Regions from separate parts of the Agrobacterium sp. 6Ca8 genome, predicted to be linked through region 2. Evidence: predicted binding sites of a transcription regulator. Region 2 holds the regulator's gene; each other region holds the start of a gene.
The links. The regulator PhoB, encoded in region 2, activates phosphate uptake and scavenging genes when phosphate is short. The targets are predictions, from matches to a motif close to TGTCATNNANCTGTCAT.

Region 1 (3,832 bases), 1.2 Mb from region 2:
GTCCGGTATCATCGAAAGCGCATAGGGGATCATGACTCGGTCGAAACCGTCCGGCTGACCGAATTCTGCGGCGCGGAAAGCGGTGGCGTCGGCCACGCGCAGAACGGGGCGTTCCGTCTTTCCGGTAAAATTCTCGGATGCGGTCAGCAGCATTTCGGCGGAGATATCGAGACCGAACAGTCTTGCTTCCGGAAACTTGCGGCTGGCCAGCAGCAGGTTGCGGCCGGTACCGCAGCCGACTTCAAGCAGCGTGCCACCCTTGGGCACGTCGAGGCCGGAAATGGTCCTGTCGCGGCCCAGAAGGTAATATTTGCGGGTAATATCGTAGATATGCCGCTGGTGGCGATACATGCGGTCCATCAGGCTCGCATGCGCCTCATCCGCAAGGCCGACATTCTCGCCGATGGTTTTCATGCCAGAGCCCTCTGATAGATATGGAAGCCGCCATAGATGGCCGAACGGTCCATGGCGTTGAGCTCATTGGAGCGTTCCTCGAGATAGATCCACTGGTTGCGGATATCGGCCGAGAGACGGCCTTCGATCACGCTCTTTTCGGCAGCGGTGCGGAAGATGACGCGGGCGCCGGGAGCGGCGGTGCGGCTGATCTGCGACCACAATTCGTTGAGCTGCACATCCGTCATCCAGTCCTGCGCATCGAGCAGAATGTAGCGATCGACGCCGTTTGCCGGCTTTTTGGAAAGCAGCTCGGTATAGGTGGCGTGGTGCACGGCAACGCGGGCGGTGTTGTTGCGGATCGTCTCGTAATATTCCCGCTTGAGATAAGCGGGCAGGGCACCCTCATGCGGCTCGGGATAACGGCGCGCGAAGGCCTGCCAGGCGAAATAATTGTCGCTGAGCGGAAAGTTGCAGGCAAGCTTTTCAAGCCGCTCCTTGAGGACGGAGGCGACTGTGCCGTCGTTGGAAAGGCTTGCCAGCTCGTCATATTGGCGGGGCGGAATGCCAAGGCCGAACAGCGAACTTTTTCGCTTTGTCAGCCAGCGCACCACCGGCTTGTCGAACAGCGGTGCGACCTTGCTGTCGAAGAATCGACGCTGTTCATCCAGCGTGCGGCTATTGGCCATTTCGGTCAGCTTGACGCCGTGCAGGCGCGCCATAAGGTGGCCGGCGCCGATGAAACGGCCGAGCAGACCGGTGCGGTATATGTTCCTGTCGAATACCGAGATGCGGCGACGGCCGGACAGGGTGCGCTTCGACCAGTAGGCCTTGGTCGTGTCGTCGAGATGGTCGGCGATGAAGCGGTCGTAGCCGTGACTATTGCTGCGCGTATTGGCGCGGCCGAACTGGCGAACCACATCCTGATGGGCCGGGAGATGGCGGAAGGCGGCAAGCTTCAGTTTGTTGAGGGCGATGTGATGCGGGTTAAGATCCACCACATCGATGCTGGCAGGGTTGCGGGAGAGGTAGGCCAGCATGTTGCAGCCACCCGAGCCGATGGTGACGATGCGGTGGCCTTCAGCAAGCTCCATCGCTTCCATATCGATTTCCGGGTCTTCCCAGATTTGCGGATAAACCAGACCGGAAAAGAGAACCCCGAAGAACCGTTCGGAAAAACCGCTTTTCGAGAGCGCCTTGTGCTGGAGCAATGCGGACTTCAGTTTCGTATTCTTGCTGAAGCCGGTCTTGGGTGCCGCACTCGTCATATGTTCACCTCTCAATAGATTGAGAGGCGTCTACAGTCACGACGCTACAGTTTGATGACAGGGGTTGTGGGCCGACGTAACGAATCGAAAAGGCGGTGTGAAACCACTCGGGTCTCAAGCTTTGATTTGGATGCGACGTCATCCTCGGGCTTGTACCGAGGATCCAGCCACATATCGTAAAATCAAAAGCTTGCAGATTCCAGGGACAAGCCCGAGGAGACGAAAGTGACGTGCTCGACGTTTTTAAGAAAAGCTGCTTTGCTGCATTGCAGTCCCGGCGCTGCTCAAAGGCTTACTTGCGCAGAACGTGCAGCATGCCCTTGCGCTTGGCGTCGTAATAATAACCGCGTGCATAAAGCCTGACAGCATTGTCCCGGTTGTTGTCGGCAACAAGCCAGGCGCCGCTCAGATATTTGACGGCATATTTGAGGTTGGTTTCGGCATCGAACAGGCCAGAGGCGGGGCCATCAAAGCCCATGGAGCGGGCCGTGGCGTGCTTGATCTGCATCAGGCCGAAGTGGCCGCCATTATAGGCGCCGGGATTGTATCTGCTTTCACGCTGCACCACGCGATGCACCAGATCTTCCGGCACATTATACATGACAGCGTATTTCGAAATAAGCCCGCTCAGCTTTTCACGTCCGGCCGGCGCGGATTTGTACGGCGCCGTCATCGTTTCGTTCTGCCGGATAGCGGCAAGGGCGGCGTTGGTCGGACCGGCCGCATAGGCCAGAACCGTGCTGTCCGGCTTCGGCAGGGGAATGACTTTCCGTTCCGCGGTCAGTTCGGTACCGATCGACGGCGTTCCGGGCGGCGGCGGTGCGGGCGGGAAGCTGCCCTTGACGGCAACCACCCGCGGCAGGTCGGCGGCAGAGTTGTGGGCCGCCGGTTTCGCGGCGGCACTTGCGGTTTCGATCGCTGCGGCTGCCGGCGTTGCGGCGTGCGGTGCAAGAGCCGCAGCCGTCGTCGGCGCGGCTGTCGTTACCGTTGCCTGCGCGACCTCTGTCTGTTGTTGCTGCGGCTGCATCTGGGTTGGGCTTGCCACTGCCGCTGCAATTTCGGCTGCCGGCGGCAGCGCCACGCGGCCACCCTTGACGGCGGCGACGGTTGGAAGCGATTCGGGCTGGGAAGAGGCTGCCACTTCAGTGGCATGTGCTGCCGGTGCGGCGGTATCAGCCGGGGTACCAGCCGTTTCCGACTGTGCGGAGGCTTGTGCCGGTGCGGTTTGGTTGACTGCAGCTATTTTCGGGCCGTTCGGCCCTTCCTTTGCGGCATATTCGACGCTGGTGCATCCGGCCAAAGCCAGTGCAAGGCCCACCGTGGAAGACAGAAGAAGTGCGCTTCTTCCGCGGAATTTTGCCGAATTTCGCATGTTGCCGCCTTCGTTATGCCTGTCTGTCGATACCCCCGCGTCGAGCGAAGCAGGCAGTGTCCCATCGAGCCTTCATTAACCTATTGTAAGGATAGCGGCAAGCCGGGACGTGGCGTCGCGGTTTTTCAGGCGGCGATGCGGCGGTATCCGGCGCTGACGGCACGGCCAGAAATGAAGTGAGTGCGGTATTTCGGCCGGATTTTTTTGTTGCCGGACATGCGGCGCACCAGTGCCAGCGTGGAGCCGGCAAAGAGTGCCTGCGCTGCCAGAATGCCAAGTGCCAGCAACAGGATTGCGGCCTGCGCTACGGCCAGCGTTTCGACCGCATTGCCGGAGGTGGAAACGAATTGCGGCAACAGTGCCAGGAAGAACATGAAATAGCGCGGACGCAACGCTGCAATGGCGTAGCAATCACGGAAAATGCCGCTGGATGATTTGCCGGGCAGATTGTCATTGTCTGCATTGGCTGCCTGGGCGGCGGGGGTGGCAAAGGTCCAAAACAGGAAAAGAATCAGCCAGCCGATACCCGTCCACTGAACGATTTCCACAAAGGCATGCGGCAGATAGGCAAGGCAAGCCGCTGGAATCGCGGATATCGTCATGGCTGTGACGATGCCAAGCGCGCCGCCAGTGACGGAGGCAAACACCGTTTTTCTGCCGCGGATAGCAGCATAGGAGGCGACAGAGAATACAAGGGGAGAGGGAAGTGCGAACACAACGGCACATGCTGCACAAAAAACCAGCCACGCCTGTCCAGACATTCTCTTCCTCCTTGCCCTCCCTGTCGCCGCTTTATCCA
Region 2 (3,832 bases):
TCGAGAAAACCTTCGGAAAGAACGACGTCAAGCACGGCATTGCCGACTGCCATGGCCAGCGGGTTGCCGCCATAGGTGGTGCCATGTACGCCCGCCGTCATGCCGGAAGCGGCATCTGCCGTGGCAAGGCATGCGCCGAGCGGGAAACCGCCACCGATACCCTTGGCGACCGCCATAATATCGGGCGCAACACCGGTATGTTCATAAGCAAACAGCTTGCCTGTGCGGCCGACACCCGTCTGGACCTCATCGAAAATCAGCAGCAGGCCGTGCTCGTCGCACAATCCGCGCAGGATTTGCAGGAATTCCTTGCTGGGCGAGCGAATGCCGCCCTCGCCTTGGATGGGCTCGATCAGAAGTGCTGCAGTCTCAGCCGTGATGACGGCCTTGAGGGCATCGACATCACCGAACGGAACCTGATCGAAACCTTCGACCTTGGGACCGAAACCTTCGAGGTATTTCTGCTGGCCACCCGCGGCGATCGTCGCCAGTGTACGGCCATGGAAAGCGCCTTCGAAGGACACGATGCGGAACTTCTCCGGATGGCCCTTGGTATAGTGATAACGGCGGGCGGTCTTGATGGCGCATTCCAGGGCTTCCGCGCCTGAATTTGTGAAGAATACCTTGTCCGCGAAAGTCGCTTCCGTCAGGCGCCTGGCGAGTTTTTCCTGTCCCGGTACTTCATAAAGGTTCGAGACGTGCCAGACCTTCTCGGCCTGCGTCTTGATCGCATCAACGAGGTGAGGATGGGCGTGGCCCAGCGAGTTGACAGCGACACCGGCCGCAAAATCCAGATATCGCTCGCCGCTTTCCGTGAACAGCCATACACCCTCGCCGCGCTCGAAGCGCAGGGGGGCTCTTGAAAACGTATCAAACAATGGCGCGCCGGCTTCGGCCATGGCTGTATCACTCCTTGCGCAGATGCGCTGTCAAACTGTTGTCAATAGGCTTGCGGGGTTATCCCTCGCCTGAAAATCAAAATGCCGCCTTGCGGCGGCAGGGGCACTATTGTCACTTCGTTTGCCGATGTCAACAAAAGTCAGCGTTTCCCGGGCTTCTCAAGCACTAGTATGCGGCGGCGGGCCAGCCCCAAGGTGTTGCCTTTCAGACTCAATACGCCAGCAAGTTGGGGAAAACCGGAAAATCGATTCCAGATGATTCCCGCGACTCTTGCCACGGAGTCGGGCTGGCACTAGGTTAATCGCTAATTACTAGACTGCATTGCGGCGGAACTAGTCACCGAAAATCAGGCGGAAACCACGCTTGCGGCATGCGCGCGAGACGGAGAGGGATTCTGCCGAAAATACACGCGACAAGCGGAGAAGCGGCATGAACTGGACAGACGAACGAGTCGAAAAGCTCAAGAAATTGTGGTCCGAGGGCCTTAGCGCCAGCCAGATTGCAGCGCAGCTGGGCGGCGTCAGCCGTAATGCCGTGATCGGCAAGGTCCATCGTCTCAATCTGCCGGGACGCGTCAAGGCTGGCGGTCCAGTGACTTCGGCACGCTCCGCGCCGAAGCGTACCGCTGCCCCTGCACCGCGTGCGACGACTTTCGCAGGTCGCGTCAACGCGGCTCCGGCGCGCATCCTCACCCGTTCGAACGCGGCAACGGCGCTGCACGAGGAGATCGATATCGAGACCGCGCAGGTTCTCGATTACGTTCCTTCCAAGAACGTTGTCACGCCGATTTCCCGTCGCCTGACGCTGACGGAACTGACCGAGCGCACCTGCAAATGGCCGGTTGGCGATCCGCTGAAGGACGACTTCCATTTCTGCGGTTGTGAAGCGCTGGAATCTTCGCCCTATTGCAAGTTCCATGCGAAACTCGCCTACCAGCCGGTGAGCGAACGCCGCAAGGCTTGAGTGTTGCGGCACGCATTCAGCACTCAAAAATTACGGGCCTTCGGGCCCGTTTTTTTTGACAAAAATAAAGCCGCTTTCTGGGCGGCTTGATGGCAGGCCTCACACTTTCCCCTTACCATTGGGCGTGACCCTTCAATCCGGATTTCAACGCGCCGCCGATCTCCTACGGTCAAAACGGACAATGGCATCGAGTTTGGCGGATATTCATATTGAAAAAGCCCGAAACCGTTTCAGATTTCGGGCTTCCTGATTTTTTGGTGCATTACTTCGCCAGCGAAACTATCTGGTTTCGCTTCGCTCAGGCTTCCATCGAATATCCCGCACCACGCACCGTGCGGATGACATCCTGCATGTGCGAGAAATTCAGGGCCTTGCGCAGACGTCCGACATGCACATCGACAGTGCGCTCGTCGACATAGATATCATGACCCCAGACGCCATCCAGCAATTGCGAGCGGGAAAACACCCGACCCGGCGACGTCATCAGGAATTCCAGCAAGCGGAATTCCGTCGGGCCGAGGCGCACTTCGCGGCTTTTGCGGTGAACGCGATGGGTCTCGCGGTCCAGTTCGATATCGCCGCATTTGAGCACCGACGACAGAACTTCCGGACGGGCCCGGCGCAACATGGCCTTGACCCGGGCCATGAGTTCCGGCGTCGAGAACGGCTTGACGACATAATCGTCAGCGCCGGTAGCGAGACCGCGAACCCGTTCGCTCTCTTCGCCACGCGCCGTCAGCATGATGATGGGCAGGCGTTCCGTTTCCGGCCGCATTCTCAAGCGCCGGCACAGTTCGATACCGGAGACACCGGGCAACATCCAGTCCAGGATAAGAAGATCCGGAATGCGCTCCTGCAGCCTGATTTCCGCCTCATCGCCACGGGGTATCGTGTCGACGTCGTATCCCTCAGCCTCGAGATTGTAACGAAGCAGGACGCTCAACGCTTCCTCGTCTTCCACAACTGCAATCTTGGGCACCATATGCTGAACTCCGCAAGCTTCTGCTTGTCTGTTACTCGGTCACCGAACCAAGCGTGTTGGAACTGTCGTCCTTCGGACGCTCGCCCTCCGGCTGGCTGCCGGTGGTCATGTAATAGATCGTCTCTGCGATATTCGTCGCATGATCGCCGATACGCTCGATGTTCTTGGCGCAGAACAGAAGATGCGTGCAGGTGGTGATGTTGCGCGGGTCTTCCATCATGTAGGTCAGAAGCTCCCGGAAGAGCGACGTGTACATGGCATCGATTTCCTCGTCGCGTTCACGGATCGCATTGGCCTTTTCGGCGGAACGCGTGGAATAGACGTCGAGGACTTCCTTGAGCTGCACCAGCGCCAGGTCGGACAGATGCTCGATGCCGCGGGCGAGCTTGCGCGGAACGCCGGTGCCGGCGACAGCGATAACGCGCTTGGCCGTGTTCTTGCCAAGATCGCCGACGCGTTCGAGATCGGCGGCGATACGCAGGGTGCCGATGATCTCGCGAAGGTCTGCCGCCATCGGCTGACGCTTGGCGATGGTTACGATCGCCTTGTCGCCGATTTCGCGCTCAGCGTGGTCGAGAATGGTATCGTCCGAAATGACTTTCTGCGCAAGCGCAGCATCGGAATTGACGAGTGCGCGCACGGCGTCACCGCACATCTGCTCGGCAAGACCGCCCATTTCGGCGATGCGGCGCGTCAGAAACTTCAGTTCGTCGTCATAGGCAGACAGGATATGCGAATGGGTCGTTGTCTGTGTCATGGTCTATTCCTCCGGCTTGGCCTGCATGCGCGTGCCCAACAGCGGGGCACGGCAGAGGCACCAGTCTTGTACGGTTACGATAAAGCACCGGCCGGGGATCAGCCGAAGCGGCCCATGATGTAGTCCTGCGTGCGCTGGTCGTCCGGATTGGTGAACATCTTGTCGGTTTCGTTTTCTTCGACAAGATGACCAAGATGGAACATGGCCGTACGCTGGGAAACGCGCGCCGC
Region 3 (3,832 bases), 1.2 Mb from region 2:
CCTGTTGTCACCACCATCGAGCCGAACTTGTTGGAAACAGCCATGAGAATGGTGCCGCGTGTACGGCTCTGCAGGTTTTCTTCGGTAATGCCTTCTTCCGTGCCTTCGAACATTTCCGAAAGCGACGACAGGAACCCATCCACCGGTTCGGCAATGGGCACGATATCGTAACGGCAGCCAAGTGCCTTGGCGCAATCGGCTGCGTCCTTCAGCGAATCCTCGGAGGTGTAACGATAGGGCAGCATGATGCAGCGCACCCGCTCTTCGCCCAGCGCATCAACAGCAAGCGCAGCGCAGATCGCCGAATCGATACCGCCGGAAAGGCCGAGAACCACGCTCTTGAAGCCGTTCTTGTTGACGTAATCGCGAAAGCCCAGCATGCAGGCGCGGTAATCCGCCTCCTCGCCTTCAGGGATTTTCGAGAAAGGACCGCTCTCGCAGCGCCAGCCTTCTGCGGTGCGTTTCCAATCGGTGACGGCAAGGGTCGCCTCGAACTGGCTCATCTGGAAGGCAAGGGTCTTGTCGGCATTAAAACCGAAGCTCGCGCCGTCGAAAACCAGCTCGTCCTGCCCGCCAAGCTGATTGGCGAAGACCAGCGGCAAGCCGCTTTCGATTACCTGCTTCAGCGCCACCTGATGGCGCACATCCAGCTTGCCGCGATAATAGGGTGAACCATTCGGCACCAGCAGGATTTCCGCCCCGCTTTCGGCAAGCGTTTCGCACACACCCATATCGTTCCAGATTTCCTCGCAGATCGGAATGCCGATCCTGACACCGCGGAAATTATAGGGACCGGAGATCGAACCTTCGGCGAAAACGCGTTTTTCATCGAACTCGCCGTAATTCGGCAGGTCGATCTTGTCACGCAGCGCGATGATCTTGCCGCCATCCAGAAGCGCAACCGAATTGTGCCGGCCCGCTTCGCCCTGACGCGGAAAACCGATGACGACGCCCGGCCCGCCATCGGCGGTTTCCGCCGCCAGTTCTTCCACGGCCTTCAGGCACGCTTTCAGAAAAGCCGGCTTCAATACCAGGTCTTCCGGCGGATAGCCGGATATGAACAGCTCGGTCAGAAGCAGGAGATCGGCACCCTGCGTCGCCGCATCGGCCCGTGCTTCGCGCGCCCTGGCGAGATTGCCCGCCACGTCGCCAACAGTCGGATTGAACTGCCCGACGGCAATTCGAAGATGGTTTTTGATGTCGTGTCTGTCGCTCATGGCTTTTCAATACCGCGCCCGTGCCCGCTCCGCAACGCGGCAATTGCATGCCGCACCACCTTGATAGGATGAAGCCGCAACAGGCATTCACGCTAAGGTTATCACCGCACCGGCCACACTCCGCAAAGTTCATGTCGCGTTCATCGCGCTTATGTGACAGTTACATGACAGTTTTGCGACGCCCCGATTCACCTCCCCGAATTGCGCGGTGTTGCCTCGTAATACCGGAGTATGAGTTTGAGAAATTCGGCGCCAAAAACAACGGCTTCCGAAAAGGCTGATTTTGTCTTTTCGCCTGCATGGACGCGGAGCCTTTCCAAGCTTTCGGGTAAGGCCTACACGCTTGCCAATCTGACATTTTCGTCGGTCGTGCTTGTCGTCGCGCTGGAATGGATCGCCCGCGGTTCGCTAGTTGATGTCGGCACCTTCCTCACCTCATCCGCCCGCCCCGGCATGACCACCATCGCCGCCGTGCTGCTGCTGCTCGTAGCGCTGGATTCCATCCTCGGCAGCCGTTACCTGTCGCTCATCGCCGTTGCGCCGCTTTGCGCGCTGACAGGGCTGATTTCCGCGCAGAAACAGACCTATCTCTCCGATCCGCTTTATCCCTCCGACCTGCTGTTCGGCCGGCAGATCCTCGAGCTTCTGCCCACCATGCTGAAAGCCCAGCCGCTGACGGCCGTGCTGGTCGGCCTTGGCCTTTGCGCCACGGTTGCGGCCCTTTCCACCCTGTGGCTGCTGGCGCGGCGTTATTCGCCGGGCTTGAGCTGGCGCGAACGCGCCGCAGGTCTTGTGCTGGCGCTGCCGCTTCTGGCCGGCCTCGCCTCGCTCATGGACTATTCGCATTATTCGTGGGTGCGCGATCGTCTCAACATCATCCCCATGATGTGGGATCAACAGGAGAATTACCGCCATAACGGTTTCCTGATGGCCTTTGCCTTCAATATTCCCATGGCCAACGTCTCGGCGCCGCAGGGTTACGGCCAAAACAGCATCGCAGACCTGACCTCGGAACCCGCCGCCTTTGCCGCCAACACGGGCGATTACCCTGATGTCATCATGTTGATGAGCGAATCGCTGTGGGATCCGACACGGCTTGAAAACGTGAAGCTCTCTGCCGATCCGATGCCCAACATCCGCGCCAAGCAATCCGGCAACGTGTTCTCGCCGGAATTCGGCGGCATGACGGCGAATGTGGAATTCGAGGCGCTGACCGGCTTTTCCAACGCCTTCCTGCCCTATGGCAGCATTCCCTACCAGCAATATATCCGCCGCCCGGTGCCCTCGCTTGCCAGCTTCTTCCGTGGCGAAGGGTATTCGGCAATCGCCATGCATCCGTTTCAGGAATGGTTCTGGAACCGCAAGGAAGTTTACAGGAATTTCGGCTTCGAGGAGTTCCGCTCGGAAGAGACATTGCCGCCCATGGAAAAGCGCGGCAACTTCGCCTCCGACGACGCGCTGATGGACCAGATCATGGTGGCCGCGGACGATGCGCGCAACCCGCTCTTCCTCTTCGCCGTCACCCTGCAGGGACACGGACCTTACGAGGCGGGCCGTTATGCCAGCGACACCATCGGCGTAGAGGGCGATCTTTCCGCTTCCGCATCGCAGGCGCTTGGTACCTATGCGCAGGGCGTGGCGGAGGCCGACGACGCCCTTCTGAAGCTGATGCGCTGGGCAAAAAAGCGCGAGCGCGAAACCATCATCGTGCTCTTCGGCGATCACCTGCCGCCGCTTGGCCAGACATTCGTGGAAAGCGGCTACATGCCGGGCATGGTGGCCAGCCGCCGCGCGCCGCTGGAAGTCATGAAAAAGGAACACGAGACGCCGCTCGTCGTCTGGTCCTCGAAGACGGGCGTGCGCAAGAATATCGGCACCATCAGCCCGGCGCTGTTGCCCTATCACGTACTGAAAACAGCCGGTTTCTCAGACCCCTTCTATACGGGGACTTTGGGTGAAGTGCAGGATGCGTTTTCCGTCGTCGACCGGCATATGCTCGTGGCAACGGATGGCAAGGCCCTGCCCGACTGGTCGATTTCACCCAATTCCATTCCGGACGTGGTGCGCAATTATCGCCTGCTGCAATTCGACATGATGTTCGGCGAGCAATATGGCCGAGAGCGCTTCTTCCCCGGCTTCAACTGGGTAAATGACGCTACACCCTCCGTCTGATGGGGCTGGATGTCTAAACGGCATGGCAGCGGAAATCGTTTGAATTCCTTTGCCATGCGGGTTTATCTCGACAGGGCCGTAACGAACCATCAGCACCACGAGAAGCACCGTGTCAGACATCTCCGACTATATCGTTTCGCACTTCAAGCGCTCCTCCCGGGAAATCGGCGAGGTCGAGCGTCGTATTCTGGAACTGTCGCACCAGAAAAAGCTGGTCTCGACCGACACCAATGCGGAATTTTCCGCCGGGGCAAACCTGGGCGACAGGCTGGCCGACAGCATTGCAAGGGTTGGCGGCTCCTGGGGATTTATCCTCAGCTTCTGCTTTTTCCTGGTGTTCTGGGCAATCATCAACACCATCGTGCTGACGACGCGGGCCTTCGACCCCTACCCCTTCATCTTCCTCAATCTTCTGCTCTCCATGCTCGCGGCCATTCAGGCGC
Region 4 (3,832 bases), 1.4 Mb from region 2:
CGAACCGCTGACGATAGAGACCGCCTCCGGAGAAACCCACGAATTTGTTGCGGAACTGGCGCTGGACAACGACCAGCGCGAACAGGGCCTTATGTTTCGCAAGTCAATGCCGCTTGGAAGCGGTATGCTGTTCGATTTCGGCAAGGAGCGGGATGTGGCCATGTGGATGAGGAATACTCTCATTCCGCTCGACATGCTGTTCATCGCCCGGGACGGGCGCATAACCCATATCCACGAGAACGCCGTGCCACACTCGGAAGCGATCATCAGCTCCCGTGGGTCGGTCAAATTCGTGCTTGAACTGAATGGCGGCACTGCCAAACGCTACGGCATCAAACCGGGCGATGTGGTTCGCAGTGCACAAATCGGCAACCGGAAATGACATTGCCGCGTTACTGCGTCTGAAAAGGCCGGACGACGTTTCGCCCGGCCGGCAAGATCTCAGTAGACCGGCTCGATATGGCTCAAAATCCGGCAATTGGAAATAGATGCGGCAAGATTGATGGCAATGTCGATTGCCTCGACCGAATCCGCCGTCCCTTCAAGATAGATAACGTCATTTTCGACGGTTGCGGAAATCCGCGACTTCTCGAGACCGTTTTCGAAAGCCAGTGCAGAGGTGATGGCCTCGCATACACCCGCCATGCGGTCTCCAAAGAAGCTTTCCTGAATGCCTGACAAATTGAACATGTGCGTTCTCCTTCTTGGCTATTACAACGCCCGAATCACGGTTTTGTTCATCTCCGGTTCATCAATTCGTTCATCTTCCATTCATCTTGGCAAATTGGAACCCCCTGCCCGATCACATTTTAGGTGATCGGGAACCATTTCGTGAGGTGAGCATTTCGCGCATGGGAGTGAAATCTGCCGTCAAGGCGCATGAAACAGGGAGGAGAATGACATGCTGATTAACAAAACGGAGCCGTGTCACCACGCCTCGTGGATGAAGCCGGTGGCTATCCACCTGCCGCTATCCGCAGCGGTGGAAATCTACAGCCCTCTGGTGGCGCTGGACATGCTGATGTACCGCTGGCCGGACGAACACGGACCGGAATATGAGGACGCACGCAGGAACTGTCTCGATGCTATCGCCGGAAAATGCGACATCGAAAAAGCGCGGGAATCGTTTCTGGTCGCAAGCAGCCACGCGCATATTCTGAACATCCACTAGGTCGTCACGCGGAAGGCTTTGTGAATATTATCGAATAAATATCAATCACTTACGTGATAACAATCGGATGAGCGGGAAGTTGATCTGCGTTCATCAACATGCCTCCAGAGGTCAAAACAACGGGCAATCCACCTTCGTGGATCGCCCGTTTGATTGAAGCCTGAGCGTCGTCCTATTCAAATGGCCGGGCGAACAGGGATCGGGAGGTTGCTGTGAGATACACCGTCTTAATTATCCCCATGCACCGGCAGTCAATACTCGGATAGATTTCTGTCTTACAATCGGTGTTTCGACGCGACTATTCCTGATAGCGCGACACGCCCGCTTCGTCGTTATCGCATTCAACCAGGCAAACAACCGTCTCCCCTAGCGAACAGGTAGCCTGCAAAAACCGTTCACGCTTTCTCGGTAACAAACGCGGCATCGACCCGTGCGCCAGAGGCGCATGAACGACCGAAGTCGGATCCTGCCTGCGGAACATGACATGTAACTGTCATGCAAACGTTATAATCCGCAATGACGAATTCCATGGAATCGGTTGGCGGGTAAACCGCTGAAAGCTTGGGAGTGGAACTGGCCAGCATGGAAACTGTTTTTGCCCTTTGCGCAATTCTGCTCCTCGCCTTCAATCTTCTCGGCGTCGTTCTGGCAGGCTGGCGGCTGAAAAGACGCGATACGGACAACGCACTTGTCCGGCAGAAACCGCCGGTATCGCTGGTGGTGCCGCTGCGCGGCATCGAAACTTTCACGCCGCTGACGCTGTCGCGCGCCTTCCAGCTCAACTGGCCGGACTATGAGCTGCTGTTCTGTGTCGCCGACGAGTTCGATCCCGTGATCGAGGAAGTGCGCAAGGCAAGCGCGGCCTTCCCCGCAGTTTCAGCGCAATTGCTCATCGGCGATGATCGCATCAGCGCCAATCCCAAACTGAACAATTGCGTCAAGGGCTGGCGTGCTGCCCAACACGAATGGGTCATTCTGGCCGATTCCAATGTCTTGATGCCGCAATCCTATATCGAAACCATGATGTCGGCCTGGCGGCCGGATAGCGGACTGGTCTGCTCGCCACCGCTCGGCTCCCGGCCGGATGGCTTTTGGGCGCATGTGGAATGCGCCTTCCTCAACGGCTCGCAAGGCCGCTGGCAATATGCGGCGGAAGCCATCGGCATGGGCTTCGCGCAGGGCAAATCGATGTTGTGGAACAAGCCATTCCTGGAAGAGCGCGGCGGCATCCGCGCGCTCGCCGCCGAAATCGCCGAAGATGCCGCTTCCACGAAGCTGGTCAGAAATGCCGGTCGCAAGGTACATCTGGTGTCGGCCCCGTTCGAGCAGCCTCTCGGACAGCGCCATGCCGGTGAGATCTGGTCGCGGCAGACCCGCTGGGCGCGGCTGCGGCGCGTCACCTTCCCGCAATATTTCGCCCCGGAAATCCTCACCGGCGCGCTTCCCCCGCTCCTCTTCGCGCTCGCTGCCGCCGTTGCCGCGGATGCGAACCTTGCCGTCACCGCGATTGCCGTACTCGCCATCATGTATGGCCCGGAACTGGCGCTCGCAGCTCTCAACCGGTGGCCGGTATCACTCTATACCCTTCCGGCAATGGTCGCGCGGGATGTCATCATGCCATTCGTCTGGGTACGCAGCTGGATCGGCAGCGCGGTTGCATGGCGCGGCAATGTCATGACGATCGGCACGGCCGAAAGCACATTGGCCGGACCTTCAGCGGACTGAACGGAAGCTATTATTTGAAGGGGTTACACCGACAAGCGAATGTTTCGCTTTAAATGGTCGGAGTGGAGAGATTCGAAATCACCATCTCTCCACTTTTCCGATGCGTAACAACTTGATTTAAAAGAATAATATTTGTATTAGATATTTCTAATTTGTGACATTGTGGCGGATGTAAATTTGTGACGATCTCGACGTTGATCCTGATCTGTATTCCCTCAGAGGCGTGCAACTTTCTTAAAAGAACGGGTGGTCGCGCAATTGAAAATGTTCTCCCCAATCGACAGATAAATCCTCCCTGCCGTCAATGGTCGGCATCTTTTTAAAGACATGGTTTTCACCCTTTCTGAAGTCAGGAAAACCTTTCCTGATTTCAATAAAGTCACAGCCGGAAAAATCGCAGTTATCAAACCTAAGGTTCTCACTGGGTGAAGGCCCATACTTTGATCCGTATGTCTTAATAGTGCAGTAACTAAATTCACAATTCCTGAATCTATAATCTATGTTTAAATCCATTCCGCTCAATTTTGTGTCTTGATATCTAAACTCAGCCCTATCGTGGAACTCACCAAAAAAACCACCATCAGCGCTGCCGCCGATATAACTGACACGCCGCATCCCTGCGAGTGACTCCCAGTTTGTTGAAGGGTCGTTTGTTTTGAACCGGATTGATCGCTTGGCGATCCTACCTAAAGCAGCGGCGTTCGCTAGAGCGGAGAAGGCCTCTTCACGAAACTGATTATCGTGGGAATCAGCCATTTGAGCCTGCACGAAGTCCGCTATGAGGTTCATTGCCTGTATTGCCAAGCGCTCGTCATCGCCCACTGCGAGTATCTCCAATGTGGCGATGCCCGCCGAGATGTGAGCGGGATTATCCAGTTGACCCAAAAGCTTTGCGCCCTCTTGCAGGAGCTTTGCCCTGCCTTCTCGCTCAGCTTG

Region 1: ACZ5A6_RS08995 (BtaA family protein) is a predicted target of PhoB. The motif match lies at 1,705-1,721, and genes of this name have one in related genera.
Region 3: ACZ5A6_RS06565 (LTA synthase family protein) is a predicted target of PhoB. The motif match lies at 1,371-1,387, and genes of this name have one in related genera.
Region 4: ACZ5A6_RS07525 (ceramide glucosyltransferase) is a predicted target of PhoB. The motif match lies at 1,652-1,668, and genes of this name have one in related genera.

What each region holds. Positions count from the first base shown of each region.
Region 1 covers NZ_AP026433.1:1,784,710-1,788,541, reverse strand. Annotated here, with positions in the region: gene ACZ5A6_RS09000 (class I SAM-dependent methyltransferase) at 1-414, opposite strand, end outside; gene ACZ5A6_RS08995 (BtaA family protein) at 411-1,661, opposite strand; gene ACZ5A6_RS08990 (transglycosylase SLT domain-containing protein) at 1,954-3,033, opposite strand; gene ACZ5A6_RS08985 (LysE family translocator) at 3,159-3,794, opposite strand.
Region 2 covers NZ_AP026433.1:104,367-108,198, reverse strand. Annotated here, with positions in the region: gene ACZ5A6_RS00510 (aspartate aminotransferase family protein) at 1-899, opposite strand, end outside; gene ACZ5A6_RS00505 (GcrA family cell cycle regulator) at 1,330-1,863, shown strand; gene phoB (phosphate regulon transcriptional regulator PhoB) at 2,162-2,845, opposite strand; gene phoU (phosphate signaling complex protein PhoU) at 2,877-3,602, opposite strand; gene pstB (phosphate ABC transporter ATP-binding protein PstB) at 3,701-3,832, opposite strand, start outside.
Region 3 covers NZ_AP026433.1:1,320,890-1,324,721, forward strand. Annotated here, with positions in the region: gene ACZ5A6_RS06560 (NAD+ synthase) at 1-1,217, opposite strand, end outside; gene ACZ5A6_RS06565 (LTA synthase family protein) at 1,449-3,389, shown strand; gene ACZ5A6_RS06570 (DUF1003 domain-containing protein) at 3,499-3,832, shown strand, end outside.
Region 4 covers NZ_AP026433.1:1,500,891-1,504,722, forward strand. Annotated here, with positions in the region: gene ACZ5A6_RS07510 (DUF192 domain-containing protein) at 1-382, shown strand, start outside; gene ACZ5A6_RS07515 (BON domain-containing protein) at 442-690, opposite strand; gene ACZ5A6_RS07520 (DUF982 domain-containing protein) at 902-1,171, shown strand; gene ACZ5A6_RS07525 (ceramide glucosyltransferase) at 1,754-2,896, shown strand; gene ACZ5A6_RS07530 (hypothetical protein) at 3,131-3,832, opposite strand, start outside.